DNA from 3 places in the Pedobacter ginsengisoli genome. Region 1 is predicted to be linked to each of the others. Evidence: riboswitches for the same ligand, from Rfam matches in the RefSeq annotation. Region 1 holds a riboswitch; each other region holds the start of a gene.

Region 1 (10,138 bases):
GCATTTTCAGTCTCTTCTTTGGTAAAACCACCGCAAATCAGGTGAGGCACCGCATCAACTTTGTATCGGTTCATAATAGCCGCACAAATGGCTACTGTACCTGGTCTTTTGCGATAGGAAACCTTTTCTAAAAGACCATTGCTATGCTGTTTATAAATGTAGTCTTCTCTATGATAAGTCACGTCTATAAAAGGAGGGTTAAACTCCATCAACGGATCTATGGCTTTGTATATTTCTTCTATGCTTTTGCCTTTTACAGGCGGTAATAATTCGAAAGAGAACAAGGTTTTACCCTTGGCATTATTAATATGGTCTACAATTTTCATTGTTTGTCTGTTTATTTAATGTTATTCGTTATCCTGAAATAAATTCAGGAAGACGAGGGTGTTAATAGGCTAAATTAGGGCTTAACCATCTCTCTACTTCATCTATCGACATGTTTTTACGCACAGCATAGTCCTCAATCTGGTCTTTGGTTATTTTGCCAAGTCCAAAATATCTTGATTCAGGATGGGCAAAGTAAAAACCACTTACGGCTGCGGTAGGATGCATCGCATAGCTTTCCGTTAAGCGCAGGCCAATTTTGGCCTCCGCATCAAGCAATTCAAATAAAGTACCTTTTTCGGTATGCTCCGGACAAGCCGGATATCCCGGTGCGGGGCGAATACCTGCATATTCTTCTTTAATCAGCGATTCGTTATCCAGATTTTCATCCTTTGCATAACCCCAGTAATCTTTACGCACCAGCTCATGCATTTTCTCGGCAAAAGCTTCGGCAAGCCTGTCGGCCAATGCTTTGGCCATAATGCTGTTGTAATCGTCGTAATTGGCCTCAAATTCAGCTACCAGTTCATCACAACCAATGCCTGCAGTAAGTGCAAAGCCACCAAAATAATCAGGAACACCTGTTTCCTGCTGAGCAATAAAATCAGATAGTGCATAGTACGGCTGTCCGGCAACCTTTTCAGCCTGCTGGCGTAAAGTATGTATTACCACCTCTTTACCTTCCACATCAAGTACAATATCATCGCCTTTTGCATATGCCGGCCAGAAACCAATTACCGCTTTTGCAGTAAGTAACTTCTCGTCAACAATTCTTTTTAACAAAGCTTTGGCATCACTAAAAAGCTTTTTAGCCTCATCGCCCACCACTTTATCTTCAAGAATACGCGGATAACTGCCGCGTAGTTCCCAGGTCTGGAAAAACGGAGTCCAGTCTATATAAGGTACCAGCTCTTCAAGCGGGAAGTTTTCAAATACCCTGGTTCCCGTAAAAGAAGGGGCAGGAGCAACCAGTGAGGTATCTATTTTATAGTTATCCTGTCTGGCTTCTTCAATTGTTTTAAAGCGTTTATCAGAGCGTTTGTTTAAGTGCGCTTCACGTGCTTTGTCATATTCTTCGCGGATTCCCTGAATGTACTCGTCGCGGGTATCTTTGTTCATTAAAGTACTGCACACCGTTACACTTCTTGATGCATCCAGCACATGTATAGCCGGGCCGGAATAGTTAGGCGCAACTTTAACGGCAGCATGGATTCTGGAAGTAGTAGCACCGCCAATAATTAAAGGAATGGTAAAACCTTCGCGCTCCATCTCTTTGGCAAAATGAACCATTTCATCAAGCGATGGGGTAATTAAACCACTTAAACCAATAATATCTGCATTTATTTCTTTGGCTTTTTTAATGATATCCTGTGCAGGGACCATTACACCCATGTCAATAATTTCGAAGTTATTACATGCCAGAACAACGCCCACAATGTTTTTACCAATGTCATGAACGTCACCTTTTACAGTAGCCATCAATACCTTTCCGGCTGATGAATTCTGATCCTGATCCGGGTTGTTCAGTTTTTCCTGCTCAATAAACGGCAGCAGGTAGGCCACGGCTTTTTTCATTACACGGGCAGATTTTACAACCTGTGGCAGGAACATTTTGCCGGCTCCAAACAAGTCGCCCACAATGTTCATCCCATCCATTAAAGGACCTTCAATTACCTGAATTGGCCTGTCGTATTTCTGACGTGCCTCTTCCACATCGGCATCAAGGTATTCTATAATACCTTTAACCAGGGCATGAGAAAGTCTTTCTTCAACGCTGGTTTTACGCCATTCCTCGTCTCTTACAATCTCTTTTCCTTTAGATTTGATGGTGTCTGCAAACTCAACCAATCGCTCAGTAGCATCTTCACGACGGTTTAACAATACATCCTCAACAAGCACTAAAAGCTCTGGCGGAATTTCCTGATAAACCTCAAGCATACCTGCATTTACAATCCCCATGTCTAAACCTGCTTTAATGGCATGGTATAAAAATGCGGAGTGCATCGCTTCCCTAACGGTATTATTTCCTCTGAATGAGAAGGAAATGTTCGAAACACCACCACTTACTTTTGCATGGGGAAGGTTTTCCTTAATCCAACGGGTAGCATTTATAAAATCTACCGCATAGTTGTTGTGTTCCTCTAAGCCGGTAGCAACGGTAAGGATATTCGGGTCAAAAATGATGTCCTGAGGCGGAAAGCCTATTTCATCAACTAAAATATCATAAGATCTTTTACAGATCTCTTTTCTTCTTTCGTAATTATCGGCCTGTCCCTGCTCGTCAAAAGCCATAACCACTACAGCAGCACCGTAAGTCATGATTTTGCGGGCGCTTTCGCGGAATTTTTCTTCACCTTCTTTAAGAGAGATGGAGTTTACAATTCCTTTCCCCTGCAGGCATTTAAGCCCTGCCTCAATAACCGACCATTTAGATGAATCGACCATGATTGGTAGCTTGGAAATATCAGGTTCAGACGCAATCAGGTTCAGGAATTTAGTCATCGAGGCTTCAGAATCAATCATCCCCTCGTCCATATTCACATCAATAACCTGTGCACCACCCTCAACTTGCTGACGCGCAACAGCCAGTGCAGCTTCAAAATCCCCACCTAAAATGAGCTTGGAGAATTTTGGAGAACCTGTAATGTTTGTACGCTCACCAATGTTTACAAAAATACTTTCAGGAGTTATGGTAACCGGCTCCAATCCGCTTAAACGCATATGAGGCGCTAGTTCAGGTATTTTACGTGGCGCTACATTTTTAGCTTTTTCGGCTATGCAACCGATATGATCAGGGGTAGTTCCACAGCAGCCACCTACAATATTTACAAAACCATGCTGAATAAAATCTTCTACCAGATGAGCGGTTTCATGAGGCATTTCATCGTAAGCACCAAACTCATTTGGCAGGCCTGCGTTAGGATATGCCGAAACATAGCATCCTGCTTTGGCAGAAAGCTCTTCGATGTGCGGCCTCATGTCTTTTGCCCCTAAAGCGCAGTTAAAACCTATGCTTAAAGGATTGGCATGGATTACTGAGTTTAAGAAAGCTTCGGCAGTTTGCCCTGATAAAGTTCTTCCGGAAGCATCCGTAATGGTTCCGGAGATCATGATCTCTATTTTACGGCCAATTATCTCCTCGTATTTTTTGATGGCAAATATGGCAGCCTTGGCATTTAAGGTGTCAAAAATGGTTTCTATTAAAAGCAGGTCTGAGCCACCATCAACCAATCCGCGGATTTGCTCATAGTAAGCATCAACCAGCTCATCAAAAGTAAGTGCCCTGAAACCCGGGTCGTTTACATCCGGAGAAATAGACAGGGTTCTGTTGGTAGGGCCTACAGCACCTGCAACAAAACATTTCCTGTCGGGGTTGGCAGCCATGAACTCATTAACCGCCTCTTTTGCTATTTTTGCCCCCTCAAAGCTCATTTCATAATCAAGCTCTTCCATCTGGTAATCGGCCAGCGAAATGCGTTGGGTACTAAAAGTATTGGTCTCAATGATATCTGTACCGGCCTTTAAATATTCGGTATGAATGGCCTTAATGATATCAGGACGGGTAATGTTCAGTAAATCGTTATTACCTTTTACATCACAGGGGTGATCTTTGAACCGTTCGCCCCTGAAATCTTCTTCAGAAAGGACGTAACGTTGTATCATAGTGCCCATCGCACCATCAATGATCAGGATACGTTTTTCTAACTCTGCTCTAATGTCCATTTTTAATAGTAATATGAGTAGGTAACAAGCTAAAGTTGATAGAGGCTGAGCCTAAACAAGTGCCGAACTTATTACATACAAAGCTTATTCGAAAAGTCCGGTTTAGGTGTCGACTTTTAACTTATCTTTCGGGAACCGATGGTTTGGCTCCAGTAGAATGTAGCACCTTGTAAGCACAGGTTGCTAAGACTTCGCAGGGTCTAATCCCTCCGTCTTTCTCTATAAGCTTTACAAAGGTGCAACAAAGAAAAATCATTTCCAAAATTTAGGCTGCTAAAGCAGTATAAAATTGTACGGAAGAGCCAATTAGCAATAGGCATCGAAATTTTATTTTGGAATTTGAGGGTTGTACAGCAAAATTTTAACGTGCAAAAATGTGTTAAAATTAAGCTTTTGGAACACATTGAATTACAGTGGTTTGAAGGAGTTTGTACAATGATGGAGCAATATGTGGCCAATTTTGTTATGTATAAACGCTGAAAAAAGTTCGATTTTTTACCTAACCGACCTATATTTTTGGCTTAACATTTAAATGATAGCATAAAAAAGGCCAAGCTGAGCAGCTTGGCCTTTCATTCAATATGGTTTAACAAACAGGTTATTATCTTCTGTCGCCGAATATTCTTAATAATGATAAGAATATGTTGATGAAAGTGACGTAAAGTGACATTGCACCAATGATGGCTAGTTTTTTAGCATCAGTATCAAGCATTTGCGCGCCGCTTTCTTCTATTCCCTGTCCAATTCTTTTTAACATTTGAACGTGAAAAGCTGTTAATGCAGTAAAAATAGCAATACCTGCATAAGCCATAAACAAGCTAAAGCCTTCGCTTTGAATGAATATGTTTGCCACACTTGCGATAATTAAGCCTACAACCCCGATCATTAAGATAGGGCCAAATTTGCTTAAATCAACGTTAGTGGTATAGCCCATAAATGCCATTATACCGAATATTCCGGCAGCGCCTGCAAAGCAGCTAATGATAGAAGCAGAAGTATATACCAGCAAAACAGAACTAAGGCTTATGCCCAGTAATGCCGCAAATAGTATAAAAAGACCAACTATGGCACCATACGACAACCTGCTTAGTCCTCCGTTCATCACCAATGATATTCCAAGAGGCGAAAGCATCACTACCCAGCCAAGTATATTAGGTTTTCCGGTTTGAGCATCAAAAAAAGTACGAAGCAATTCGGTATTGGTAGCCAGATAAAATGCTACTACTGTAGAAACACTTAGTGCTACAAACATCCATAAAAAAACATTCGCAAAGAATTTCTTGGCAACCTTACCGGTTAAGTCTTCTACGAAAACCGATTGTTGCGACCAATCATTATTATTGTTATTATTCATGTGTTTTAAATTTATTTAAAGATACAAATTGTTTCATTCTAACAAAAGCTATGCCCCTAGCCTTTTTGTCAGGATTTCTTCAACTTTCTTGAAAAACTGGAGTGGTTTTAGGGTTCTCCATGCCATATCGTCAAGTTCGCCACCAAAATTGATGTAGTAATCGATATTACTGCTGCGGAATTCATTGATCACATGCTCCTGGAAATTAACCCCTGTAATCCATCCGTCTTCCACTTCCTGAAACCACTCTTCGTAGTAGCTATCTTCAGAAGCGTGAAAGTTCAGTATGTTTTCGCCGATCAGTATGAATTTGTTTATGCCTTCGTCCATCATCAGTTCAATGATTTCGCGCTTCAGGAGCATAATGTCGTTGCCAATAGCATCGTTCCATTCGCCAATAAACTCAATTATTGCATAATTTCTGTCGTAATCAACAAAAAGTACTTTAAGGTACATGGTGCTTGATCCGAAATCGTCCCACTGGGGGTGAATAAGAAAATTATACAGCTGTTTATCGAAATAAAACTCCGAATATTCAGTGTTGTAGAATGGCGAACGCTCATCTTCTGACGCGATATAATCATCGCGCCATTGATAGTAAGGTTCTATTTCGTGCATGTTGGGTTATTTATGAGTAGATTCGACCGCCTTGCGTACGCTTCCGTAACGGATAAGCAGGTCGGCGGCATGTTCATAATCTATCTTCAGTTCGTCCATTACCATTTGCGTGCCCCTGTCAACCAGTTTATGATTGGTCAGTTGCATATCCACCATTTTATTGCCTTTTACCCTGCCCAGTTTTATCATCACAGTAGTACTTAGCATGTTCAGCACCAGTTTTTGTGCAGTTCCAGATTTCATGCGGGTAGATCCTGTTAAAAATTCAGGGCCAACTACAACTTCAACGGGGAAATCGCTTTCTGCAGCTATAGGGCCACCCTCATTACATACAATGCAACCGGTTAAAACACCATTTTTACGTGCAGTGTTTAGCCCACCAATAACATATGGTGTGGTTCCCGATGCGGCAAGGCCAATTAAACAGTCGTTAGCATCTATTTTAAATTCCTGCAAATCAAGCCATGCTTGTTTGTCATCATCTTCAGCATTTTCAACGGCCCTGCGTATAGCGGTGTCGCCACCGGCAATAATCCCAACCACCCAATCAAACGGAACGCCAAAGGTAGGAGGACATTCTGATGCGTCAACAACGCCTAACCGGCCGCTTGTACCGGCGCCGATGTAAAATAACCTTCCCCCTTTATCATTCGCTCGGCAACAGCAGAAGCCAGTTTCTCTATCTGGGGAATTACCTTTTCCACAGCATCAGGTACTGTTTTGTCTTCATCATTTATGCCCTTCAGAATTTCCAGTACAGACATTTTATCAATATCGTGGTACGTTGACTCTTGCTCGGTTACTCTTATCATTAGTCTAATTTTTGTTAAAATTCGTGATTTTCTTGTTAACGCGGAAATAATAGGGGAAATCAATTCAAAATTAGAGAATTGATTGTAAGTTTCGAAGTAATAGAAAAAATACTAAACAAATGTAAATCAGAAGAGGTTAATTTATTATATAACAGTGTAATTTTGTACCTTTACGGTGTATTTACCAATGAAAAAGAATACCCGATATAATCTCTTAATTGCCCTCACTTATTCTGTAACTTTAATAGGTGGGATGTTTTTTGGGTACAAGTTTTTGAAGGACCAGGGGTACAACTTCCAAAAGGTAACTTATGTGGCAGATAACAATGCCCAAAAGGTGAACGAAATTCTTCATATCATCAATAAAAACTACGTTGATGAGGTTAATGCCGATAGTTTAAATAACCTGCCTATTGATAGTTTATTGCATAAACTGGACCCCCATAGCATCTATCTTCCGCCGGCAAAAGCAAATGAATTTGCCGAAACTTTAAATGGAAATTTTGAAGGGATTGGTATTGAGTATTATATTTTGAATGATACACTGCTGATTACCAATGTAATTAAAGATGGGCCGGCATTTTTAGCAGGAATAAAGCAGGGCGACAGGATTATTAAAATAGATACAATTGCTGTAAGCGGGCAGGCTTTGCCACGCGAGCAGATGATTGGCAAAATTAAAGGGAAAAAAGGTACGGCGGTAAAATTGACTATTGTGCATCCGGGCAGTACGCTGGCAACTGTTTTTACTGTAAAACGCGCCAGGGTAGTTGTGAGCAGTATTGATGCTTCGTATATGTTGAATAATGAGGTTGGATATGTGAGGATCAGTAAGTTCGGTTCTGAAACCGACCGTGATTTTGTGGAGTCGATTAAGTCGCTTAAGGCTGCGGGGATGAAAAAACTGGTGCTCGATCTTCGTGATAATGGCGGCGGATATTTAACGGCTGCTACCGGGTTGGCCAATCAAATTCTTGAGGAAAATAAGCTGATTGTTTATACAGAGGGAAAGCATGAGCCACGTACGGATTATGTGGCTACGGGTGGTGGCGAGTTTGAAGACGGTAAGCTGGTAGTGCTGATTAATGAAAATACGGCTTCGGCCAGCGAAATTCTGGCAGGTGCGGTTCAGGATCTTAACAGGGGCCTTATTATTGGACGCAGGTCTTTTGGTAAAGGGCTTGTTCAGGAGCAGTTTCCTTTTGTAGATGGGTCGGCATTGAACTTAACCATTGCACGTTACTATACCCCATCGGGCAGAAGCATACAGAAATCGTATAAAGATGGCTATAAAGCTTATCAAGAAGAGATTGAGAACCGCTTTAATGATGGCGAGCTTACTTCAAAAAGGTTAGTTAAAAAGGATAGTGTAAAGGGCAGATTTGCTGCTGGTGGCATACAGCCTGATATTTATGTTAAAATGGATACCATGGGGTATAACAAATGTTATACTACGCTGGCCTCGAAAAAGATATTGTTTGATTTTGTTTACGATGTTCTGGCCAGCAGGTACTCGGCTCCGTTTATTGAGCAGAACCTGGCTACTTTTAATGTGAGCGATGCTGACTATAGGGATCTGCTGAAGTATATCCAGAACCGGAATGTGGTTGTTGACCAAAAGCAGCTGGCTTTGGCAAAACCACTTATTTTAAATGATATGAAGGTGCTTTTATGCAAGTATCACTTAGGTGATGCGGGTTATTATAAAGCGCTTAACCTAAGTGATGCTATGGTAAAACAGGCGTTAACAAGCTTGCAATAAGCTTATTTCTGTCTGAAATAAATCTGGATTGGCACTCCGCTAAAATTGAAATGTTCGCGAAGCTTATTTTCTATAAACCTTTTGTAAGGTTCTTTAATGTATTGAGGTAAGTTACAGAAGAATGCAAACATTGGAGATGTTCCGTTGATCTGTGTAATGTATTTTATTTTAATGTATTTTCCTTTTAACGCAGGTGGCGGATAGTTCTCTATAATCGGCAACATTACATCGTTTAACTTAGATGTAGGGATTTTTTTGCTTCTGTTTTTATATACTTCAAGCGCTGTTTCTATTGCCTGGAAAATACGTTGTTTGGTTACTACTGAAGTGAAAATAATTGGGATATCAGTAAATGGCTGTAATTTCTGACGGATCTGGTCTTCAAAAGCTTTAGCCGTTTTGTTGTCTTTCTCTATTAAATCCCACTTGTTTACCAGCACTACAACGCCTTTTTTGTTTTTCTCTGCAAGGTGGAAGATGTTTACATCTTGCGACTCCAGGCCTTCAGTTGCATCAACCATCAGGATAACCACATCGGCTTCTTCCAATGCTTTAATGGTACGCATTACAGAATAGAATTCGATGTTCTCTTTTACCTTGGTTTTTTTACGTAAACCAGCAGTATCGATAAACATAAATTCATGGCCGAACTGGTTGTAGTGGATATGTATAGAATCTCTGGTAGTTCCTGCTATTGGAGTAACAATGTTTCTGTCCTTGCCGATCAGGGCGTTGATTAAAGATGATTTACCAACGTTTGGACGGCCTACAATTGTGATTTTAGGAAGGGTGTTTTCTTCTTCAGGAAGATCTTCAAAGTTTTTGATCACCTCATCAAGAAGGTCGCCTGTTCCTGATCCTGTCATAGACGAGATAGGGTAGATTTCGCCAAGGCCAAATCCGTAGAATACAGCAGCGTCGTTTTGTAATTGGGTGTTATCAACCTTGTTTACTACTACAAATACAGGTTTATTGCTTCTTCTAAGTAGTTGTGCAATTTCATCGTCAAGGTCGGTAATTCCGGTTGTTACATCAACCAGGAATAATAATGCTGTTGCTTCTTCGATAGCGATAACAACCTGTTCGCGGATTGCTGTTTCAAAAACATCTTCAGAGTTGGCTACGTAACCACCGGTATCAATTACGGTGAATTGTTTGTCTATCCATTCGGCCGAACCGTAATGGCGGTCGCGGGTTACGCCGCTAAAATCATCGACAATTGCTTTACGACTTTCTGTTAAGCGGTTAAATAGGGTAGATTTGCCTACGTTTGGTCTTCCGACGATTGCGATAATATTGCTCATATTGTGTTGTGAATTGTATTAATTATTAAGGGGTTGCAAAGGTAAGCTTAATTTTCGTACCCGAAACCTTTTAAGTAGTTCTTTTTACTGCGCCAGTCGGGAATTACTTTTACAAAGGTTTCAAGAAATACTTTCTGATCCAAAAATTTCTCGATATCCTTGCGGGCTTCCATGCCTACTTTTTTAAGACTTGCGCCGCCTTTTCCTATCAGGATGTTTTTTTGAGAATCGCGCTCTACAA
Region 2 (10,138 bases), 1.7 Mb from region 1:
ACCCTCTGGCCATTGAAACACCGACGCCCAGATTTAGCTGGAAAATAGCTTCAACTGTAAAGAACACACTGCAATCTTCTTATGAAATTAGAGTAGGTACCAATAAGGCCTCAATCAATGCAGGTAAAGACCTGGTTTGGAAAAGCTCCATTTCTACAGAGCAATCGGTATTGATTGATTATTCTGGTACTGAATTACAATCAAAAAAGAAATACTATTGGCAGGTAAGGGTAAAAGACAATCATGGCAATATCTCGGGATGGTCAGAGCCTGGTTTTTTTCAAATGGGAATTTCTTCGGCAGATTGGACTGCAAAATGGATCACAGTATCAGGAAAAGATACTTCTGCCAGAAGCCCACTTTTTAGAAAAGAGTTTTCCTTACAAAAGAAAGTTAAATCGGCTATAGCATATATTACTGCAAAGGGATTGTACGAAGCCAGTATAAATGGTAAGCGTGTAAGTGATACTTATTTTGCACCGGGATGGACCAGCTATAAGGATCATCTGCAATACCAGGTATACGATGTAACCTCCAGTTTAAAAAGTGGCCCTAACGTATTTGGTGCAACCCTTGGAAACGGCTGGTATAAAGGAAGAATTGGTTTTGGAAATCAACATAACTTTTATGGAGACACGCGCGGATTACTAATGCAACTGGAAGTGGAGTATACTGATGGCTCTAAAGAAATTGTAAATACAGATGAAAGCTGGAAGTATGCCTATGGGCCAATTATGGCCTCAGATATTTATGATGGTGAAAGGTATGATGCAAGAATGGAAATAGCCGGGTGGGACAATACCGGTTTTAAAGAGACCGCATCATGGATAGGAGTTGGCATAATGGACAAGGGTAATGAAAGGCTAGTGGCAATGAGCGGACCCCCTGTAAGGAAACATGAGCAATTTAAAGCGCTTAAAATTTTCAAAACGCCCTCAGGCGAAACAGTAGTGGATTTTGGGCAGAATCTTGTAGGATGGGTAATGCTTAAAGCCAAAGGGGCTGCCGGAACAAGGATAACGCTAAGCCATGCTGAGGTGCTTACAAAAGAGGGTAACTTTTATACGGTAAATCTGAGGTCGGCAAAAGCACAGGATATTTATATCCTAAAAGAGAACACCGAGCAGGTTTTTGAGCCTCATTTTACTTTCCAGGGATTCAGATATGTGAAGGTAGAGGGGTATCCGGGAGAACTAAAAGCAGAAGATATGACCGCCGTTGCTGTGTATTCGGATATGGAGGCTACCGGTAAATTCTCAACTTCTAATGCTTTACTAAATCAATTGCAACATAATATTCAATGGGGACAAAAAGGAAACTTTGTAGATGTCCCAACCGATTGTCCGCAGCGCGATGAACGCCTGGGCTGGACCGGTGATGCACAGGCTTTTGCTAATACTGCAGCCTACAATATGGATGTGGCAGGTTTTTTTACCAAATGGCTAAAAGATGTAAAGGCTGATCAGCAACCTAATGGTCTCATCCCTCATGTAATTCCAAATGTGCTTGGACCTAATGACGGTGCATCGGCTGGATGGGCTGATGTGTCTACAATTATTCCGTGGGATATGTACGTAGCCTACGGAGACCGCAGGATATTGGCAACACAATATGAAAGTATGCAGAAATGGGTGGGCTATATGTCATCAGTTGCTAAAAACAACCTTTGGAATTCGGGCTTCCACTTTGGTGACTGGTTGTTTTATCGTCCGAATGATGACAATGATGGAAGGGCTGCAGTGACTGATAAATATCTGATTGCACAAACTTTTTATGCGCATTCTACCCAATTGCTGATCAATGCTGCAAAGGTATTGGGTAAACAAGATGATGTAGCCAAATACACAACATTGCTTGCAGATATTAAAGCTGCTTTTGTAAAAGAATACATGACCCCAACCGGCCGACTGGTATCTGGAACACAAACAGCATATGTGCTTGCACTTCAGTTTGATATGCTGCCTGAAGAACTTAGGGCACCATGCGCCGATCGCCTTGTTGCCAATATTCGTGATTACGGGAACCACCTCACAACCGGATTTTTGGGCACACCTTATTTATGTCATGTACTTACCAGATATGGGCACAATAATGTAGCTTATGATCTTTTGATGCAGGAAAGTTATCCTTCATGGCTTTACCCTGTCAAAATGGGTGCTACTACAATATGGGAAAGATGGGATGGTATAAAGCCGGATGGATCTTTTCAAACTCCTGATATGAACTCTTATAATCATTATGCTTATGGCGCCATAGGCGATTGGATGTACAGAACTATTGCAGGAATTAATTCGGTAGCCGACCAGCCTGGTTACAAGTACATTGTTATTTCGCCAAAACCAGGAGGTAAAATAACTAATGCGTCAGCAGAATTGGAAACCGTTTATGGTACAGTAAAGTCTGCCTGGACTTTGGAAAACGGATTGCTAAAGCTTGATGTTACCATACCTGCAAATACAAAAGCCAAGGTAGTACTGCCAGAGGCTACCAAAGAAATTGGATCTGGTAGTTATCACTTTGAAAGCAAAATTTAGTATTTAGTAGATAGTACTTAGTATTTAGATCAGTGTTTTAGTTAGCGATTACTTTAACCTGTCTAATTACTAAGTACTAGATACTACCTACTATTTTACATCAAACCACAGTTTAGTAGTTAATAAATCTGCACCTTGTTTTGCAACAGCAGCTTTATAGTTTTCGCCATTCAGCGATTGCTCGCGTCCAGGATATATAAATCTTACGGGTAGTTTTCCACCTAATGTACCCGCTACGGCAGGTGCAAGTTCGGGATAGTCAAGTCTTCTCCATTCGGCAAATGCTTCTAATCCCTGGCCAAACAAGGCAATCCATTTTTGCTCTCCAATAGATTTTTTGAAATTGCCTGCATTATATTTTACAGCCGGAAGGCTTGTGTAAGTGTTAATTTCACCTTCTGTAACACCATATTGTCTTAACGATTCTTCAATAGCTTGTTTATATAAGGCTGCCGGATCTTCATTACTAAGGCCACGTGCGGCTATTTCTGCGCGATCAAATAATACTTCGGCATAGCTTAAGATAACTGCCGGTGCTGATGGAGCCAGAAAGTAAGTGCCGGGTTTAGAAGTTTTATTTAAACCAAGGCTATTTGCATCACTTGTTAGCAAGCCATTCGGTACACCTATATAAACCTCTGGCGTTACATCTTTAGTAGGACTCGCAAATATTGGAAGGCGAGGGTCGCTTAAGCTCTTTAACTTGTCTACAATAGTCTTGCTGATCCTGTGATCGTTACGTGTATCAAATGTATTGCTTATTGGATTTTGATTAGGCGAAGTAACGTATACCAGTTGGGCTATTTCTGCATTGCTGCTAATATAAGCGCCACCTTCAGCTGCAATTTCTGCTAATACGGCTTTAGTTTTTTCTGGTTCGCGGTCGGCTATTCTAAGTGCTATGCGAAGCCTTAAAGCATTTGCAAATTTTTTCCAGCGGTCGATCTTGCCACCATAAATGATATCGCCGGCAATTGCTTTGCCATTCAAGGCCAAATCAGCCTGAGCCGATTTCAGATCATCAAGTAAGCCAAAATATACATCTTTTTGGGTGTCATATTTAGGAGTTACAAATTGTTTGATCTGTATGGCTTGTGAATAAGGAATATCTCCATAAGCATCAGTAAGTAAAAGGAATGTCCATGATCTTAAAACCTTGGCCGCACCTCTGTAATTGGTGTTTTGTTGAGCATCAGCCAGCTCAATCAGCTTGTTTAGGTTGGTAATGCCTTTTGTATAACCACTATTCCATAAATCCTGAAGATCAGTATTAGAAAAAATATAACGATCAGGATCTGTGTATTGTATTTTTGCCCAATGCTGAACAAATAACAGGCTCGAATTAATGTTGTTAGTTCCCCAATAAGCATCAGTTGTACTTTTTATTGCGCCGGTTAGCAAATAATCTGGAAGTGGATTCTCTGCCTCATTAGGATTTTTGTTGATATCTGCCAGCTCTTTTTTGCACGAAGTAAAAGAGGTTGCCAATATTGCAGAAAAAAGGATTGGAATATATTTGAATTTCATGATGTCTAGAATTTAAAATTAAGGTTAAAACCAAATGATCTTGTAGTTGGAAGTGTTAAGCTTTCCAAGCCCTGAGCGTTTCCTGTATTGAATGCTGTTTCAGGATCAATGTTTGGTATATCTTTATGGATGATCCAAAGATTACGCCCTACTAATGAGAAGTTAGCTTCTTGCAAACCAATCTTTTTAACCCATTGCGAAGGAATATTGTAGCTTAATCTTACCTCTCTTAATTTTATGTAAGAAGCACTGTAAACAAATTCCTCATTTGATTTGGTTGTAGCTTTATAATACTCTTCAGCAGAGATAACTTTGGTGTTTTTAGTTCCATCGGCCAAAACGCCATCAAAAATCATCCCGTCATTATAGGTAACACCCCCGGTTGTATAGGTAAGCCCGCCATTCTCTGCATTTCTACCTCTCATTGTACTGGCTAGTACCCCTGTATAAGTTCCGGTAGAGTTAGTGCCTGAGAAAACTTTACCACCAATTCTTGCATCTACAAGGAAGTTCAGATTAAAGTTTCTATAAGTAAAGCTGTTGGTAATTCCGCCTATCCAGTTTGGAGTGAACTTACCAAGAATCTGCTTTGCAGGATCGATAAGTGGGGTGCCATTAGCACCAACAATAACTTGTCCGGCAGCATCACGCTGATAAGCAGTTCCAAAGAAAGTGCCATAAGGTTGGCCAACGGCTGCCAATACATCAAGAGTTCCGCTGGTACCTATGGTATAACTGCTAATGCGTCCTTCTTTATCAAGTTCAGTAACCTTACTGCGGTTACGTGAATAGTTCAAATTAATGTCCCAGCTAAAGTCTTTTTGTTTAATTGGAGTTAGACCCAATTGGATTTCAATACCCTTATTGTTGATGCTTCCACCATTAATAAGTTTTTGTGTATATCCCGTTGCTGAACTTACGTCAACTTTTAAAATCTGGTTAATACTGTTGGTGTTGTATACACTCAGATCCAGCTTAATTCTATTGTCGAACAATCCAATTTCAGCACCAGCCTCAGCTGATTTGGTGATTTCGGGCAAAAGGTTTGGGTTAAGATCGATTGTATTGGCTGATTGTTGTGGATTACCATCAAACGGCGCAGTAAAACTATAGGTATTAATTAGCTGATAAGGATCTGTTGCTTTTCCTACTTTAGACCATCCCCCTCTTATTTTGGCAAAGCTGAGCACATCACTTTTAATGTCAAAAGCTTCTGTAAGAATTAAACTTCCGTTAACAGAAGGGTAGAAATAAGACAGGTTAGGCTCGGGTAAGCTAGAGTCCCAGTCATTGCGCGCGGTTAAGTTAAGGTATGCATAGTCTCTAAAACCTAACTGGGCTGATCCAAATAAACTATAGGTTCTAAGTTTGCTGTAAAAGTTTGAAGACACCAACGGGTCTCTTGAGTTGCTTAAGGTATATAAGCCGTTTACTGCAAGCTTTGTTGCTTTCTGATCGTTTTGTTCAAAAGTAGAGGTTCTTATGTTTCCACCACCCAAAATATCTATTGAGAAATCTGAGTTTAGTTTTTTATTGAACTCTAAACGACCCTCTGTATTGTTTTCATTAACAGTATATGCATCTTCCTCATAAGAACCAAATGGAGTACCGTTAGTTCCATAAGCAATTTTGATCTTTCTGCGATCAGTATAATAATCGTTTCCTGTTCTAAAATTTGCTGAAAGTGCGCTGGTAATTTTATAATTCAATTCAGCATTACCAATAATACGATCACGTTTCTGACCAACTGTATTCTCGTAAGCTATAAAGTACGGGTTGCTATAATAACTGTTGTTCCAGTTAAAATCGTTTCCGTTTTCATCTTTATAGTTTTTAAGCTGGCTAACATCTACCTGTCTTCCAAACCATGTAAATTGAAGCATTGGTCCCGTTGCGCGTTTTCCGCCAGAAGCAGGAAGGTTATCAGCATTGCTTTTTATATAATTGGCAGATGCATTTAACGTTAATTTAGGCGTGATCCTGTATGAGGTATTTAGTAATAATGAATTCTTATCCTGAGATGAATTTGGTAATATGCCACCTTGGGTAAGGTTGTTGTAAGAGAAACGGACATCTTGTTTTTCGCCTGATCCTGCAATAGCAATACCATTGTTAAGTGCGTAGCCCGTTTCAAAGAAATTCTTAACATTGTCTGGATGAGCAATAAATGGCACCGCTACACCTTTAGAGTTAAACTGAGGTATTAAACGGCCATCTAAAGCTGGCCCCCAGCTTTCATCAACACCATCGTTTACGCCCCCACCTTTTCCATCAACAAAGCTGAATTTGCCGCTTGTACCTTGCCCAAATGAGTTCTGATAGTCTGGCAGTGTTAACAGATTTGAAAATGTAGTGTTTGAGTTTACACTTATACCTAAACCTTTTTGGCCTCTGCCTGTTTTGGTTTTAATAAGAATAACACCGGCTGCAGCACGAGATCCGTATAATGCAGCAGCATTTGGACCTTTAAGCACGCTGATAGATTCAATGTCTTCCGAATTAATATCAGAAATGGTGTTGGCAAAATCTCTTGACCCAGCTATACCCAGATTCTGCGAATTATCAACCGGAACCCCGTCTACTACGAAAAGAGGCTGGTTATTCCCTGAGATTGAAGTTTCACCTCGAATAATAATTCTTGATGAACCCATATCACCCTGACTATTTGTTGTTTGCACACCGGCAATTTTTCCGGCAAGTGAATTGATCAGGTTCGTTTCCTTTGCAGTAGCAATATCTTTAGATTTTAATTCCTGCACTGCATATCCTAATGATTTCTTTTCCTTAGAGATACCAAGGGCGGTAACAACAACTTCGCTTAAAGCGTTTGAGGCTACATCAAGTGTAATATTTAATGTAGCTGTTGCTGCGGTAATGGTTATTTCTTTTGTAGCATATCCCAGATAAGATATACTAAGCACATCATTAACGTCTGCAGCAAGAGAAAACTTGCCGTTACCATCTGTAGTTGTGCCGCTTTTTTTTCCTTTTATAATAATTGAAGCTCCCGGAATGGTCTCTCCATCTGGGTTTCCGGTAACAGTTCCTGTTATTTTAACAGATTGTGCCTGTACGGTTTGCAGGAAAAAAAAGGATATAAGGATCCCTGCAAAAATTTTGTATATTTTTAACATTTGAATTAAATAAAGTGGTTAATATTAAATCTTTTGGTTGTATTAAATAGAGCAACAGTGCATTCGTTGCTGACCGATCATAAGACCAGTTAGAGGATACTGAGGAGGAGAGGAGCAGCGCATTTCTTGTAATTGTACTTTCTGTTTCATGTTTTTATACATTTATAGTTTGGGTCAGCCCTTCCATACTTTGTCGTGAACAGAATTAGATTTGGTTATGATGATGGATAAACTCGCGTTTGCTGTTTAATCTTATCTTTTTCGCTTTGCAGCGAAGTGGAATTAGCACCTTTTACAATAAATTGTAGAGGTTGCTAAGACATCATAGGGCCAATCCCTCAGTCTTTCTTGATAAGCAGGAAGTTTTAAGAACCATTTGCTGGGACAAATATAAGAATAATCTACTAATCCTATAGAAATTCATAAAATAAATATTCTGTATTTTGAGCAGGACAGTACGGGTTGCTGAAAATGACTAAGAAAATTAACATTGTAAACACACTAAACTTTACTTGAATTATTTTAATGAGATACCTTTATTCTTTCCTGCTGGTGCTATTTACTTTTTCTACCATCGAAAAAGCAAATGCCAATGAAGTTAAACCTTCTGGTTTGCAATGTGAGCATCTGATAAACCCAATTGGGGTAGACCTGTTAAACCCTCGCTTGTCATGGATGATGGCCGATAATCGTCAGGGTGCAAAACAAACGGCCTATAGAATTATTGTGGGCAAAGACTCATCAGAAGTAGCAAGAAAAAAAGGACTTTCATGGGAGTCTGGCAAAATAACATCGTCTGCCAACCTTATTAATTATAAAGGCAAAACATTAGAGCCTTTTACTAAGTATTATTGGTCTGTTGAGCTTTGGGATAAAGATGGTAAACCAGTTTCGTCAGGTCCGGTAGTGAGCTTTGAAACAGGAATGATGAAGATTGACAACTGGAAAGGTACTTGGATTAGTGATGGAAACGATATCGATAAAAGGGAAGCACCATATTTCAGAAAAGTATTTGAACCTTCTAAAAAGATAAAATCTGCGAGGGCCTATATTGCCGCTGCAGGTTTGTACGAGTTATACCTGAATGGGAAGAAAGTAGGAAACCACAGATTAGATCCTATGTATACCCGTTTTGACAGACGTAACTTATATGTTTCGTATGATGTTACTTCTCAGCTTCAAAATGGTAAAAATGCGGTTGGCGTTTTACTTGGCAATGGATGGTATAATCATCAGTCTATAGGTGTTTGGAATTTTGATAAAGCCCCATGGAGAGCAAGGCCGGCTTTTTGTCTGGATTTAAGGATTACTTACAATGATGGATCTGTTGATGTAATTACCTCTGGAGGTGACTGGAAAACAAGTTCAAGCCCGATAGTACTTAACAACATTTATACTGCTGAGCATTATGATGCGCGTAAAGAACAACCAGGTTGGAATACTGCCGATTTTGATGACAAAAAGTGGAATGGCATTTCGTTAAGAGCTGCACCATCAAACAATGTAGTAAGTCAGGTAATGCAGCCAATTCGAAATGTTGAAGAAATTCCTTCTAAAACTATGCAGAAGATTAATGACACTGCATATGTTTTTGATCTGGGACGTAATATTTCGGGGGTAACAAAAATTAAGGTAAGCGGAGAGGAAGGAACTGTTATCCGCATTAAGCATGGCGAACGTTTGTATCCAAACGGTAGGGTAGACTTATCAAATATTGATGTTTACTATCGTCCAAAAGACAATACAGATCCTTTTCAAACAGATATTGTTACCTTATCCGGTAAAGGGGAGCTTGAATTTATGCCTAAGTTTAACTACAAGGGATTTCAGTACGTTGAAGTAACCAGCAGCAAGCCAATTCAGTTAACAAAAGAAAGTATCACTGGTTATTTTATGCATAGTGATGTTACCCCTACGGGTAAAATAAGTTCATCAAACAAACTGATTGACAGGTTATGGTGGGCTACTAATAATTCTTACTTATCTAACCTGATGGGATATCCTACAGATTGCCCGCAGAGAGAAAAGAATGGATGGACGGGTGATGGGCATTTTGCTGTTGAGACTGGCCTGTTTAATTTTGATGGCATTACAGTTTATGAAAAATGGCTGGCAGACCACAGAGATGAGCAACAACCAAATGGGGTACTCCCTGATATTATCCCTACTGGTGGCTGGGGCTATGGATCGGCAAATGGAACCGACTGGACAAGTACAATTGCTATTATTCCATGGAACATATACATGTTTTATGGAGATAGTAAGTTGCTGTCAGATTCTTATAACAGCATTAAAAGATATGTGAATTATATAGAGCAAATCAGTCCTACGGGCTTAACAACATTTGGTAGAGGCGATTGGGTACCTGTTAAATCGCAATCTTCATTAGAATATACTTCTTCTACTTATTACTACGTAGATGCAGTTATCCTGGCAAAAGCAGCAAAAATGTTTGGTAAGCAGGCCGACTATAGTTATTACAGCAACCTTGCCGAGAAAATAAAAAAAGCGATAAACGATAAGTATTTAAACCGTGCAACAGGTATTTATGCATCAGGTGTACAAACTGAGTTAAGTGTTGCTTTGCAATGGGGTTTGGTACCAAATGAACTTGTAGCAAAAGTTGCAGAGAACCTTGCTAAAAGAGTTGCGGCCGATGGGATGCACCTTGATGTGGGTGTATTAGGTGCAAAAGCAATCTTAAATGCTTTGAGCGATAATGGACAGGCAGAAACTGCATACAAACTTGCTGCCCAGGATACTTACCCATCATGGGGATGGTGGATTGTGAACGGAGCAACTACCTTATATGAAAACTGGGATATTAAAGCCGAAAGAGATATTTCTTTAAACCATATGATGTTTGGCGAAATTGGAGGCTGGTTCTTTAAAGGTCTGGGCGGAATTCATCCTGATGAACAGCAACCTGGATTTAAGAATGTG
Region 3 (10,138 bases), 1.6 Mb from region 1:
CAACCACATTTCTTAGGGATGAAGACGGTGGCTACTCTGGTGGACACATGTATAGCCGAGTAAGTAATCCAAATAGATCAGCCTTGGAAAATGCACTTGCAGAATTAGAAAAAGGTGCAGAAGCCTGTGCTTTTTCTTCTGGAAATACTGCAGGAATGGCGGTTTTTCAGGCCTTAAAACCCGGAAGCCATATCATTGCACCTGATGATATGTACTGGGGCTTTAAAAAACAGTTGCAAACCATTTTTAAAGATATCCTTGAAATTGACTTTGTAGACCTTACTAGCCTTAATAATATAGAAAGGTTTATTAAAGAGAATACTGTTCTGATCTGGGTAGAAACTCCTTCCAATCCGTTATTAAAAATTACGGATATTGCAGGGGTGTCCAGAATTGCTAAGGAGAACAACCTTATCCTTGCATGCGATAGCACCTTTGCTTCACCTTGTTTACAAAATCCAATAGCCTTTGGCGCCGATATTGTAATGCACTCTTCAACAAAATACATTGGAGGTCATAGTGATGTACTTGGAGGTGTTCTTATTACTGCAAAGAAAGACGAATTCTGGGAAAAGATTAGAAATGTACAGCAGGTTGGTGGCGCAGTTCCTTCTCCATTCGATTGCTTTCTGTTAGTGAGAAGCATCAAAACTTTGGCGTATCGTATGCACGGGCACTGCAATAATGGAATGGCATTAGCACTACATCTTAATAAACACCCTGAAATTGAAGCGGTCTATTATCCCGGTCTATCTACCCATCCTCAACACGAAATTGCAAAAAAACAGATGGCAGGATTTGGCGGCATGCTTTCGGTATTAATTAAAGGAGGTTCTGATCAGGCCAGGAAAGTAGTTAATAAAGTTAAGTTATTTGCACAAGCTACAAGTTTAGGTGGAGTTGAAAGTTTAATAGAACATCGTGCATCTGTTGAAGGGCCGGATACAAAAACACCACAAAATTTAATTCGGATATCTGTTGGGCTTGAACATATAGACGATTTAATAGCAGATTTAGATCAGGCTCTGGCAAGATAGAGAGCTCTCATATTACCAAAAAAATAACACATATACCTAAAGATCAAATGGTTAATAAATATTCAAAATATAATTTTGGATATTTATTAACTTAAATCTACATTTGCAGTATCAATTAGCGAATGCTAATCAAGTCAACCTTCCTTAGTAAAAGGTTTGATTTATAAAGAAGTGGCGAGAGACAGGCTCTTTGACCCACTGGCAACCCTCCCAAAATGGAGAAGGTGCCAATTCCTGACCAAAAGACATGGTGTCATTTGGAAAGATAAATTGAAACAAAATGAAAATTGTAACCATTACTTCGAATCTGTTAAATTATTGTTGCCCGCAGCAGGCTATCTGCATGTGCTGTTGCATACTTTAATCTACAAATCTTCCTTTTGCATTTAACATTCATACGGAAGGCCCCTTGCAGGGGTACGCATAATAATCGTATACGTTTTCTAACTTAAAAATATCCTAAACGTATCCTAAAAAACAATTTACAGGAACCATTTAAACTAAATTATAACATGTCAACATCACATAAATTCGAAACACTACAAGTACACGCAGGTCAGGAAATAGATCCAACAACCGGATCCAGAGCTGTCCCAGTATATCAAACAACATCCTACGGTTTTAAAAACTCAGAACACGGCGCTAACTTATTCGCTTTAAAGGAATTTGGGAACATCTATACCAGGATTATGAACCCAACTACTGATGTTTTCGAGAAAAGAGTTGCTGCTCTTGAAGGTGGTGTTGCTGCTCTGGCTGTAGCCTCTGGTCAGGCTGCTCAATTTATTGCTTTAAATAATATCCTGCAGGCTGGTGATAACTTTGTGTCATCTTCGCATTTATACGGAGGGTCTTACAATCAGTTCAAAGTAAGCTTCAAGAGACTGGGTATTGAAGTAAGGTTTGCAAATGGCGATGACGCCAATGATTTTGAATCAAAAATTGATGCTAACACTAAAGCAATATATCTTGAAACTATTGGTAATCCTGCTTTTAGTATAGCTGATTTCGAAAAACTATCTGCTATTGCAAACAGACACGACCTACCTCTAATAGTAGACAATACTTTTGGTGCCGCCGGGTATCTGTTTAAGCCTTTAGAACATGGAGCACATGTAGTTGTTCAATCTGCCACAAAATGGATTGGGGGCATGGTACCAGTATAGGTGGGGTAATAGTTGATGGAGGAAATTACAATTGGGGAAATGGTAAATTCCCTCAGTTCACAGATCCCTCGGATGGATATCATGGCCTAATTTTTAATGATGTTTTTGGAATCGGCGGACCATTTGGAAATATTCAGTTCATTATTCGTGCCCGTGTTGAGGGTTTAAGAGATTTTGGGCCGGCTATATCTCCTTTTAATTCATTCCTTTTAATACAAGGACTAGAAACTTTATCACTTCGCGTACAACGACATGTAGATAATGCCCTTGCACTGGCAAATTGGCTAGAAAACCATGATGCTGTTAAAAGTGTAAATTACCCAGGGCTTGAAAGCAGTCCTTACCATGCTAATGCTAAAAAATATTTAACAAATGGCTTTGGAGCGGTATTATCTTTCGAATTGCATGGTGATAAAGAAAAAGCAACAGCATTGGTTGATAACCTTAAACTTGTAAGTCACCTTGCTAATCTTGGAGATGCAAAAACCTTAATCATACAACCTTCGGCAACCACACATCAACAACTAAGTGATGATGAACAAATTGCCGCAGGCATTACACCAAGCCAGTTACGTGTTTCTGTCGGAATTGAACATATAGATGATATTAAAGCCGATTTCGAGCAAGCATTTGCAGCAATAAAAAAATAAAAAAAGAACAATACCTAAAGAATGAGCACTACCGCCACATATACGCATACAAAGTTATTTAAACTGGAGAACGGCAAAAAACTACGCAAATTAGAAATTGCTTATCAAACTTATGGCAAACTCAATGCGAAGAAAGATAATGTAATCTGGGTATGTCATGCACTTACAGCCAACGCTGATGTTTTAGACTGGTGGAAAGGACTTTTCGGGAACAATGATCTATTTAATCCTGATGAACACTTTATCATTTGCGCAAATGTGTTAGGCTCTAATTATGGCACAACCAATCCGCTTAGTACAAATCCGGTAACAGGGCAACCTTACTACCTTGCTTTCCCTGAATTCACCATTCGCGATCTGGTAGCTGCTCATCACTTACTTGCCCTTCATCTTGGTATCCAAAGTATTAAGGTTTTAATCGGTGGCTCTTTAGGTGGGCAACAGGCTTTAGAATGGGCCGTAACAGACAACAAAAGGATAGAAAACTTAATTCTTGTAGCAACTAATGCAGTACACTCACCTTGGGGTATTGCATTTAATGAGAGTCAGCGTTTAGCAATAAGCACTGATCGTACATTTTATGCACAACAGCCCGATGGTGGCTTAAAAGGATTAAAAGCCGCACGAAGTATTGCTTTATTATCTTACCGTACCTATGAGGCTTATTCTGCCACTCAGTTAGAAAGTGTAAATGATAAAACAGACTCATTCAGAGCGGCTTCTTACCAGAACTATCAGGGAGAAAAACTATGCAAACGCTTCAATGCTTATAGCTATTGGTACCTGAGCAAAGCAATGGACAGCCATAATGTGGGTCGTAGCAGAACAAGTATAGTGGATGCTTTAGCATTAGTTAAAGCAAATACTTTGGTAATAGGAATTGAAAACGATGTTTTATTTCCTATTTGCGAACAAGAATTCTTAGCAAATCACATTCCCGGAGCCGCACTTCAAAAAATTAGTTCGGCATATGGTCATGACGGCTTTTTAATTGAAACCGACATATTGACCAATATAATTGGCACATTCTTAAAGGAAAGTGCAAATAAGAAAATAATTAAATTACATAAAACAGCATAGTATTTAGATGAGTAAGAAACTTAAGATCGGTTTATTTGGCTTTGGAGTTGTTGGACAGGGATTACATGATATTATTCGTGGTCAGGACCTAAACCTCGAAATCGTTAAAATAGCTATTAAAAATCCCGAGAAAAAGCGTAGCCTTGAAGCACATCTTTTCACAACAAATCACGATGAAATATTAGACAACAATGAAATCAACACAATAGTTGAATTAATTGATGATGCAGAAATCGCCTACAACATCGTTAAAAAGGCTTTAATAAGTGGTAAAAATGTAGTTTCTGCCAATAAAAAGATGATCGCCACTCACCTTGCAGAACTAGTTGAATTGCAAGAAAAACATAATACTTCCTTGTTATATGAAGGTGCCGTTTGCGGAAGCATACCTATTATCCGTAATCTGGAAGAGTATTACGACAATGAATTACTGCACGGTATAAGTGGAATATTTAATGGGTCATCTAACTACATACTGTCCAAAATATTTAATGAAAATCTGGAGTATGGTGTTGCACTAAAGCAGGCACAAGATTTAGGTTTTGCCGAATCTAATCCTATTTTGGATGTGGGAGGATACGATCCTAAATTTAAACTGGCAATTGCAACGGCTCACGCTTACGGTCTCTTTATTGATCCAAATAAGATACTTAACATAGGTATACAAAACTTATCGGAGCACGACATTAAATACGCGAGAGAAAAAAACTTTAAAATTAAACTGGTGCCTACAGCGCGTAAAATAAGCACCAAACAGATTGTAACTTACGTGTTGCCAAAGTTTGTAAAATCTGATGATTTCTTATACAATGTAGAAAACGAGTATAACGGTGTAACTGTGCAGGCTGCCTTTGCTGATAAACAGTTTTTCTTTGGAAAAGGTGCCGGCGGCCACCCTACCGGTGCAGCAGTATTATCGGATATAGCTGCGCTAAGATATGATTACCGATACGAGTATAAGAAATATCATCAGCATAATGGTTTAGTTCATACCGATAATGTAAACATTGAAGTTTATCTGCGTTATACACATGAGTATACCCTTGAAAAGCTTCAGGTAGATAATATTATTGAGCGGTTCTCCCGTAACGATTACAAATATGTAATTGGAAATGTTAGCTTAAAAAGCCTATTGGCTAACTGGAACCTACTTGAGCAAAAGGATATTTTTATTGCCCATACTGGTAGGTACACTTACACTGAACAGCAAATCCTAAAGGTTTCTGAAGAAGAAGTGATATTTAACTAGTTATTATTTTTGCTTTGTTTTGATAGTGAAAAGGCCCCATATGGGGCCTTTTACTTTATATAGCTTTATATTTCTCTGTTTATATCCCAGTTTTCCAGGTAGTCTGCTACCCTTCTTACAAAAGAGCCGCCCAGCGCACCGTCAACAACTCTATGATCATATGAAAGTGAAAGGAACATCATGTGGCGTATTGCTATTACATCGCCAAATTCTGTTTCTAAAACAGCCGGTTTCTTTTTAATCGCACCTACAGCCAAAATAGCTGCTTGAGGCTGATTAATAATAGGCGTCCCCATCACATTACCAAATGAACCAACATTAGTTAATGTAAAGGTCCCATTTTGCGTTTCATCAGGCTTAAGTTTAGAGATACGGGCACGTTTAGCCAAATCGTTTACTGATTTAGTTAATCCAACCAGATTAAACTGGTCTGCATTTTTTATAACAGGAACAATAAGATTGCCGCTAGGTAAAGCTGCAGCCATCCCAATGTTAATATCTCTCTTTTTAATAATCTGAGTTCCATTTACAGAAACGTTGATCATTGGATAATCTTTTATAGCCTTAGTAACAGCTTCTATAAATAAGGGAGTAAAAGTAATCTTTTCATTTTCACGTTTTTCAAAACTGCCTTTTACTTTATCGCGCCATAAAACTAAATTAGTAACATCAGCTTCAACAAATGAAGTTACGTGAGGTGAAGTCTGTTTACTCATTACCATATGTTCGGCAATTAACTTACGCATCCTATCCATCTCTATAATCTCATCACCACCACTTACACTTGTCAGCGGCTGAGATACAGGCTTAACAGGTTCTCCTTTACCAGGCTCATCAGCTTTAGCTACTTCTGAAACCTGGGCAACTATAGGAGCCCCTCCCTTTTTACTTTGGATATAATTCAATAAATCATCCTTAGTTAAACGTCCCTCAGCACCTGTACCAGAAATAGCATCTAATTCGCTGACTGTAATATTTTCCTGTGCTGCTATGTTTTTTACCAAAGGAGAATAAAAACGATCAGAACTATTATCCCTTACAGGATTTTTTGCCGTTTCCTCAAAAACCAATTGTTCTGTCCCCGGGATACTCTCAACGATGGGCTCGGCAACCGGCATAGCGGCTACAACTTCTTCTATCGCATCAGAATCTGTTTCTATAATTGCGATTACAGTACCTATCTGTACAACTTCATCTTCCTTAAACAACTGTTTAATTAGTTTACCTGATATTGGCGAAGGAACTTCAGAATCAACCTTGTCTGTAGCTATTTCCAGAACCGTATCATCCATCTCTATCATATCTCCGGGCTGTTTAACCCATTTAATGATGGTTGCTTCTGCAACACTTTCCCCCATTTTAGGTAACAATAATTCGTATTGAGCCATTTTTTATTTCATGATTGATATCGGATGCAAAAGTAAAGTATTTTGAACACTTAATCCCCATATTGGTTAAGTTCATTCAAAATCATGGTTAAAGCCGCTATGGCTGAACGCTCTATATTTTGCGCTCTTTTATTTCCAAAATTAAATAACCTTGCTATTACACGGCTACTACTTGCCACCGCAATCCACACAGTACCAACCGGTTTACCCGGCGTTCCACCATCCGGACCTGCAACTCCTGTTACAGCTACAGCGTAGTCCGTTCTAAAATGCGTTAATGCTCCCAGAGCCATTTCTTTTACAGTCTGTTCGCTAACAGCACCATGATTATTTAGGGTTTCAGGGTTTACACCCAAAACTGATTCCTTAAGTTTATTAGAATATACTACAGCCCCTCCAATATAAACAGAAGAACAACCTGGATGTTGAGTAATCAGCTGAGCTATGTATCCGCCAGTGCAACTTTCCGCGGTCGATAAAGTAAGCTTTCGCTCATTCATTATATTTAGAATTGCCTTTTCAAGGGCAATATCCTCTTCTACAACTACATATTTCTTTACTTTGGCAATAATCTGCTGAGCATAATATTCAACCTCTTCCTTCAGTACTGTTTCTTCTGGACCGGTACTACTTAGCCTTAAGCGTACCTGCCCTAGCTTTGGTAAGTAAGCAAGCTTAATGTGCTCAGGTAAGCTATTTTCAATTTGCTCAATTTCTACTGCCAGAAAGGACTCTCCTATGTTGGCAGTAAGTATCGTTTTATGAACAATAAACGGAAGTTTAAATGATTCTTTTAACCGTGGAAGAATTTGTTCCTGCATCAGGTACATCATCTCAAAAGGAACACCCGGCATAGATACAATAATATTACCATTATGCTCAAACCACATACATGGCGCTGTTCCATTTTCATTTTTGATCACAGTGCAGCCATCAGGAACATCGGCCTGCATATTATTAGATTCAATCATTGGCCTATTATGCCTCCTAAAAATCTCAGTAATATGAGCTAGTGTAGCTTCATCCCTTCTAAAGCCCATATTAAAATATTTGGCTAACGTTATTTTCGTTATATCATCCTTAGTTGGGCCTAACCCTCCGGTAATGAGAATCACCTTAGCTCTTTTTTCAGCAAGTGCTAACGCTTCAGTAATATGTTCTGCATCATCAGATACAGAAGTAATTTGTTTTACCTTAATACCTATCAGATTAAGTTCTTTAGCCATCCAGGCTGAATTAGTATCTACAATCTGACCAATAAGAATCTCATCTCCAATGGTTATTATTTCAGCTAGCATAAATTCAAATATTAGAATCTGGTATAGTAATTCTTTCTTTTGCTCAGTTTTAAATCCTGAAGTACAGATGCCTTTACTTTGATATCAACAGAATAGAACTGGTAGGCACCAAAAGGGATCCAGCTAAAGCTCATATCCCAGCAATGTAAATCGCGGTATATGGCCAAAGAGGTTTGCGAGAAAGTGCTCGCTTTAAAATCCCATCCTGAGTTAAACTGAACTTTCCATTTTGTGGTGATATTGGCATCCCCATTAAAGTTCAATGTATTCGTTATAGTCGAGTTTTGCCCCACTCTATCCGTATTGTAATTAAAAGTATAGCTAAAGGCAAAGTTCCATGGAATTTTAAAATCAACAAATGCATTAGGATCCCTACTTACTTTAGCAAGTTCCTCCGACTGTTCAGGGGTCATCCCGGTCTTGGCCGCTTTATCTTTTAAATTTTGTTCATTTTCGTTCTTCCTCTTTAAAGCTTCCGGATTCAAACTATAATTAAAAGAGAAACCAAAATTGGTAAGGCGTGGTAACTTACCTACATTCCATACATAGTCGTCAATAAGCTTTCTGCTCACTCTTCCTGTCAGTACATCCACCGTATCAGTATACCTATACGGATCTAAAGTACCATAATAATTAATACCCAACTTATCAGTAAACTGTGAGCGACCGCTAAATCCAAGGGTTGATAACTTAAAGCTTGGTGCCAGAAAATTATATGAACCACTAATACTTAAACCCTGAATAATAGGAATTTTCTTGTCGCCCTTGCCAGTAGTATCTTTAGGTGTAAGCACCTTAGCTTCAACAGTATTATCTAAACTAAAGGAAATAGAAGCAGAACGGCCATTTCCCGGAAACCCATAAGGCGATCCTTCAAAAATTGAATATTTTTGCTGTTTACCATCCGAACCCATTTTTGGTGTTCCATCCGTATAATAAGCCAGTTTATAATAACCTTTTTCTATGCTAGAAAAATCTGGCCTGTAGCTAAAGCTCATTTGAGGAGTCATTACATGCCTCAAAGCTTTAAAATTACCAAACTTCTTAAATTGGGCGGTACTATATACTTTTGTAGATATACCCATATTTAAGCTATACTCACCATTACGTTTAAAGCCCGGAACAGTATCCAGAATTTCCTGATCGTTCTGGCCAGTATTATTTAAAACCTTTAAGTATGATTTACGTATCGTTTGAAACTGCCATCTTTCAGTATAGGAAACTCCGGTATTGAAATTAAAATAATCGAAAATATTAAACGCCATGTTAGGGTTTACCTGATGTATAAAGCCACTTTTAAATTTGCTAAGTGCTCCCTTTTTAAACAACTGGTCTTCGGTTGTTTGTATACTATTGGTTCCCTGCATACTGTAACCTACAGTAATCTTTTGATACCATTTTTGTTCTCCAACCCTATCCTTTGAATCAAAAGGATTAAAAGTAGGAACACTTAAAGTAATATCTGGCAACTGTAAACCCACTGTTTTGTTTTGCGTCTCCTGAGACCCACTTGCTGCAAGCGTAAAGTTAATACCGTTACTAAAAACCTTTCCATATGATATTGAAGATCTCATAGTGTTTTTAGTAAACTGGTTATAATCATAACTAGCACCCCCGGCAGTATTTTGATTAAAAGAACTGGTACCTGCATCTACCGAAGCAGAAAATGTTGTTCCCGGTTTGGCATTTGCATTCTGAGAATGTGTCCATTGAAGATTAAAATCCTTTCTTGGCGTATATTCCGGAGTGCCTTCCAGTCCGTATCTTGAATTTGAATACCTAAAGTTTATATTTCCGTTATACTTATACCTTTTTGTATAATTCGATAGTAATGATCCTTCATATGAGCCCCTGGTATAAATTGTAGCCAGCATTTTTGCATCCCAGTAATCATTTAACCCCAGGTAATATCCTCCGTCTCTCAAAAAGAAACCCCTTGTGTAATCTTCACCGGGACTTGGTAAAATCACTCCAGACGATTTCTTATTGGGCTTTGGAAAAAATGCAAATGGTAAACCAAGAGGTAAGGGAATATCCTCAATTTTCAGATATACCGGACCAGTAATAATCTGATGTTCTGTAACAATACCCTTTGTAATATAAATTCCAAAGTGCGGATGAGGCAAATTACAAGTACTGTATGTTTGTCCTTTACTATGAATCTCGTCGTCCGGTTGCTTCTTTGCTTTTCCTCCGGTAAAAAAACCGCCTTCCTGTTCTGTATACACTCCCCATATACGGCCAACACTGGTTTCTGTATTATAGAAAAG

Evidence for each region. Region 1 has a riboswitch for S-adenosylmethionine ahead of metH (methionine synthase). Riboswitches for the same ligand answer to the same signal wherever they lie in the genome.
Region 2: linked by a shared signal. The riboswitch ahead of CPT03_RS00950 (SusC/RagA family TonB-linked outer membrane protein) and the one ahead of metH (methionine synthase) in region 1 are both predicted to bind S-adenosylmethionine.
Region 3: linked by a shared signal. The riboswitch ahead of CPT03_RS09525 (O-acetylhomoserine aminocarboxypropyltransferase/cysteine synthase family protein) and the one ahead of metH (methionine synthase) in region 1 are both predicted to bind S-adenosylmethionine.

What each region holds. Positions count from the first base shown of each region.
Region 1 covers NZ_CP024091.1:3,905,700-3,915,837, reverse strand. The annotation lists gene metF (methylenetetrahydrofolate reductase [NAD(P)H]) at 1-326, opposite strand, end outside; gene metH (methionine synthase) at 388-4,047, opposite strand; SAM riboswitch class I at 4,166-4,275, opposite strand; gene CPT03_RS16070 (Bax inhibitor-1 family protein) at 4,649-5,401, opposite strand; gene CPT03_RS16065 (hypothetical protein) at 5,450-6,019, opposite strand; partial or broken gene murQ (N-acetylmuramic acid 6-phosphate etherase) at 6,026-6,831, opposite strand; gene CPT03_RS16055 (S41 family peptidase) at 7,019-8,593, shown strand; gene der (ribosome biogenesis GTPase Der) at 8,596-9,897, opposite strand; gene era (GTPase Era) at 9,945-10,138, opposite strand, start outside.
Region 2 covers NZ_CP024091.1:245,754-255,891, forward strand. The annotation lists gene CPT03_RS00940 (glycoside hydrolase family 78 protein) at 1-2,534, shown strand, start outside; gene CPT03_RS00945 (SusD/RagB family nutrient-binding outer membrane lipoprotein) at 2,625-4,061, opposite strand; gene CPT03_RS00950 (SusC/RagA family TonB-linked outer membrane protein) at 4,067-7,195, opposite strand; SAM riboswitch class I at 7,445-7,553, opposite strand; gene CPT03_RS00955 (alpha-L-rhamnosidase) at 7,721-10,138, shown strand, end outside.
Region 3 covers NZ_CP024091.1:2,309,175-2,319,312, forward strand. The annotation lists gene CPT03_RS09520 (trans-sulfuration enzyme family protein) at 1-1,037, shown strand, start outside; SAM riboswitch class I at 1,196-1,309, shown strand; partial or broken gene CPT03_RS09525 (O-acetylhomoserine aminocarboxypropyltransferase/cysteine synthase family protein) at 1,550-2,853, shown strand; gene metX (homoserine O-acetyltransferase family protein) at 2,875-3,933, shown strand; gene CPT03_RS09535 (homoserine dehydrogenase) at 3,941-5,182, shown strand; gene CPT03_RS09540 (dihydrolipoamide acetyltransferase family protein) at 5,248-6,570, opposite strand; gene CPT03_RS09545 (competence/damage-inducible protein A) at 6,621-7,868, opposite strand; gene CPT03_RS09550 (putative LPS assembly protein LptD) at 7,880-10,138, opposite strand, start outside.